2 regions of the Delftia sp. UME58 genome follow, and region 1 is predicted to be linked to the other one. Evidence: predicted binding sites of a transcription regulator. Region 1 holds the regulator's gene; the other holds the start of a gene.
What was found. The regulator FNR, encoded in region 1, switches genes on or off when oxygen is low (the NO sensors DNR and NnrR bind a similar motif). The targets are predictions, from matches to a motif close to TTGATNNNNATCAA.
Positions count from the first base shown of each region.

Region 2: the regulator FNR is predicted to act here: its motif matches at 1,456-1,469, upstream of clpB (ATP-dependent chaperone ClpB).

Region 1 covers NZ_LZZV01000020.1:181,243-183,443, forward strand. The annotation lists gene A9976_RS08140 (FixH family protein) at 42-356, shown strand; gene A9976_RS08145 (hypothetical protein) at 537-824, shown strand; gene fnr (fumarate/nitrate reduction transcriptional regulator Fnr) at 906-1,625, opposite strand; gene hemN (oxygen-independent coproporphyrinogen III oxidase) at 1,787-2,201, shown strand, end outside.
Region 2 covers NZ_LZZV01000055.1:84,362-86,562, forward strand. The annotation lists gene clpB (ATP-dependent chaperone ClpB) at 1-1,360, opposite strand, end outside; gene A9976_RS15940 (AraC family transcriptional regulator) at 1,494-2,201, opposite strand, start outside.

The sequences.
Region 1 (2,201 bases):
GGCACGGTCCGCGCCTGCCGCCTGAAAGAAAGAGGTTTCCCATGTCTTCCAGTCCCCCAGTTCCCGCACCCGCCCAGGCCGCTTCGCATCCCGACGCCGGCAAGCCCTGGTGGAAGTTCGGCCATGTCTGGCTGGTGGTGGCAGGCCCGGCCGCCGTGGTGGTGGCCGCCGTGATCACGGCCATCATCGCCATCAATGGCGCCGATCCCGTGATCGACCCCGACTACTACCGCAACGGCATCACGATCAACGAGCGTGCCGATGGCGTGCGCGAAGTGCCCAAGAGCATGGCGCCCGCCGTCACCGGTCGCAACCATGCGGCCACGCCAGCGCACGACCATCCCACGGACCGCTGACCGCGCCAAGCCCCCTCACGAGGCCGCAGTCGCGGCCTTTTTGCATGGCGGATCGCATCTCCGGCATGTGCGACGGGTGAGGGTTTCCTACAGGCGCGCAGGGCGCTTCGGGGCTTGGCGCCAGGCGTTGGCGCGGCGCACAATGAAGGCGACCCCCTCTACAGCACAAGGAGATCGCTGATGTTGGCCCAACGCTGGATGTGGATTGCCTGGCCTGCCTTTCTGGCCGCCGCCGTGATGGAGATGCTGGTTTTTGCCTTTGTGGATCCGCTGCAGCTGCATTGGCTCGGCGACCTGGGCTGGTCGCGCCAGGGCATCTACACGCTGGCCTTCTTCGCCTTCTGGGGCGTGACCATGCTCTCCAGCCTGATGACCACCATGCTGGGCCGCTCGGCCCGCGATCTCAATGACGGCGTGGTCTCCGAGCCCGAACCGGACCTGGCCATGCAGGGGCTGGGGCGGGACTGAGAGAACGCCGGCCGCAATGAACAAGGCCCGCTGTCGCGGGCCTTGTTCATTGGCGGATGAATGCCTGCAGCCCCTGCAGCCTTACTGGCACTGCTGGCTATTGACGATGCGCTTGAGCGCCTCCGTGTCCAGGATGCGCAGATGGCGCTGGCGCACCTCGATGATGTTGTCGTCCGCGAACTTGGAGAACGTGCGGCTCACCGTCTCCAGCTTCAGGCCCAGGTAGCTGCCGATTTCCTCGCGCGTCATGCGCAGCACCAGTTCGGACTTGGAAAAGCCCCGCGCATGCAGGCGCTGCACCAGGTTGAGCACGAAGGCGGCCAGGCGCTCTTCGGCGCGCATGCTGCCCAGCAGCAGCATCACGCCGTGCTCGCGCACGATCTCGCGGCTCATGACCTTGTGCACATGGTTTTGCAGGGCCGTGACCTCGCGCGACAGGTCTTCCAGCTTGTCGAAGGGCATGACGCAGACTTCGGCGTCTTCCAGCGCGACGGCATCGCAGGTGTGGTGGTCGTTGACGATGCCGTCCAGGCCGATGATCTCGCCGGCCATCTGAAAGCCCGTGACCTGGTCGCGTCCGTCCTCGGTGGCCACGCAGGTCTTGAAGAAGCCGGTGCGGATGGCGTACAGCGAGGTGAAGGCCTCGCCGTTGCGAAACAGCAGGCCTCCGCGCTTGACCTTGCGGCGCGTGGCCACGATGTCGTCGATGCGCTGCATCTGCTCGGCATCCAGGCCCATGGGCATGCACAGTTCGCGCAGGTTGCAGTTGGAGCAGGAGGCTTTGATGGTCTGAAGGTTCATGGAGTGATAAACATCAGCGGCACACAGCGTGCCGGCGGTGACCTCGTGGATTGCGATGAGTTGGATCAAATTGTCGCAGCAGTGCCTCAAACAACTCTTGATATGAGTCAAGGACATGACCGATGTGCTGCGGCACAGTCAAGGTATTAGAGGAAAAACCCATGACCGCTGTCACCCCAGAGCTGCTGCGTCGCTTTGACGTACCGGGGCCCCGATACACCTCGTTCCCTACCGCCGACCGCTTTGTCGAGGCCTTTGGTGCAGAGGACTATATCCTGGCGCTGCAACAACGCAAATCGAGTACCGCAGCGCGTGCCATGCCTTTGTCGCTGTATGTGCACGTGCCCTTTTGCGAGTCGCTGTGCTACTACTGCGCCTGCAACAAGATCGTGACGCGCCACCACGATCGCGCCGCCGTCTACCTGGACTACCTGGCGCGCGAGATGGCCTTGCACACGGCCCATTGCGGCAAGGGCCAGACCGTCAGCCAGCTGCACCTGGGCGGCGGCACGCCCACCTTCTTCTCCGACGACGAGCTGCGTACGCTGATGGGCCTGTTGCGCGAGCATTTCAAGC
Region 2 (2,201 bases), on a different contig from region 1:
GCTCCAGGCTGCCGAGCTCCTCCTCGATCAGTTGCAGGCGCTTTTGCGAGGCCTCGTCCTTTTCCTTCTTCATGGCCTCGCGCTCGATCTTGAGCTGGATCATGCGGCGCTCGAGCTTGTCCATGACCTCGGGCTTGGAGTCGATCTCGATCTTGATCTTGGCCGCAGCCTCGTCGATCAGGTCGATGGCCTTGTCGGGCAGGAAGCGGTCGGTGATGTAGCGGTGGCTCAGCTCGGCCGCAGCCACGATGGCCGGGTCGGTGATGTCCACGCCATGGTGGGCCTCGTAGCGCACCTGCAGTCCGCGCAGGATGGCGATGGTGTCCTCCACGGAAGGCTCTTCGACCAGCACCTTCTGGAAGCGCCGCTCCAGTGCCGCATCCTTTTCGATGTACTTGCGGTATTCATCGAGCGTGGTCGCACCGATGCAGTGCAGCTCGCCGCGCGCCAGGGCCGGCTTGAGCATGTTGCCCGCGTCCATGGCGCCGTCGGCCTTACCGGCGCCGACCATGGTGTGGATCTCGTCGATGAACAGGATGATGCGGCCCTCTTCCTGGGCCACTTCCTTGAGCACGGACTTCAGGCGTTCCTCGAAGTCGCCACGGTATTTGGCGCCGGCCAGCAGGCCCGCCATGTCCAGCGACAGCACGCGCTTGTTCTTGAGGCTTTCGGGCACCTCGCCGGCCACGATGCGCTGGGCAAGGCCCTCGACAATGGCGGTCTTGCCCACGCCGGGCTCGCCGATGAGCACGGGATTGTTCTTGCTGCGGCGCTGCAGCACCTGGATGGAACGGCGGATTTCGTCGTCGCGCCCGATCACCGGGTCGAGCTTGCCGATGCGCGCGCGCTCGGTCAGGTCCATGGTGTATTTCTTGAGGGCCTCGCGCTGGCCTTCGCCCTCGGCGCTGTCCATGGTCTGGCCGCCGCGCACGGCGTTGATGGCCGACTCCAGGCTGGAGCGCGTCACGCCGCTTTCCTTGAGCAGTTGGCCTGCGCGCGTGGACGAGCCGCTGCTGTCGGTCAACGCCAGCAGGAACAGCTCGCTGGCAATGAACTGGTCGCCACGCTTGAGGGCTTCCTTCTCGGTCGCCTGCAGCAGCCGGCCCAGCTCGGAGCCGACCTGCACCTGGTCCTGGTGCTGCACGCGCGGCAGATCCGCCAGGGCCTTCTCGGCCGCGGCCTGCAGCTGGCCCACGTTGGCGCCGGCACGCTGCAAGAGCGAGCGCGGACCATCGTCCTGGCGCAGCAGCGCCACGAGCAGGTGCAGGGGTTCGATATTGGATTGGTCACCGCCCAGGGCCAGCGTTTGCGCGTCGGCCAGGGCTTCCTGGAACTTGGTTGTCAGTTTGTCGATTCGCATGGTGTTTCTTTTCGCTCCTGAAACAGGGTCATTGCGATTTATCTGATACCGGCAGGGCGAATTTCAAGCCATGCCCGGCCTGCAAGGACACAAGCTTGCGCCAGATCAAGGCCGGTGAGGCCGGCCATCCTTCTCAAGCATTGCGCTGAAAGATCGAGAACTGCGTAGGCGTAACGCCCAAATGCGCCCGGAAGCTGCGCACCAGGTGGCTGGCGCTGGAAAAACCGCAATCCAGCGCCACCTCGGCCAGCGGCGGCACGTTGCGCGCAGCCAGGGCGCGCCGTGCCCGGGCCAGGCGCTGCTGCAGCACCCATTCGTGCACCGTGCAGCCCATGCTCTGGCGGAACATGCGTGCGAAATGGAATTCGGAGAGGCAGGCCTGTCTCGCCAGTGCCGGCAGCGACACGGCCTTGGAGTCATGCAGATGCGCCTCGACATGGGCCAGCACCCTGCGCCGCATGGCCGCAGAAAGCCCGCCCAGCGGCCGCTGCAGCGCCTGCAGCTGGCGCGGCGTGGCGGACTGCAGCACCAGCCGGTCCACCAGCTGCTGGCCGATGGCATCGGCCGCCAGTTGCTGCTGCGGGTCCTGCCAGTCCAGCTGCATCAGCGCACGGGCACCGGCGTGGAAGGCCTGATCGTCCCCGTAGATCTGCGCACGCAAGGTGCGCGAGCGGGGCTCGGCATCCAGCATGCGGACCACGCGCCCTGCCCAGGCCAGGTCGGACACATACAGGTGCAGGAACTGCACGGGCGAGCGCACCAGCCAGTGCGATTCGTCCTCTGGCGTGAAGATGCAGATGCGCCCCGGCGCCCCCATGGCCTCGGGCCGCGCCTTGAGCTG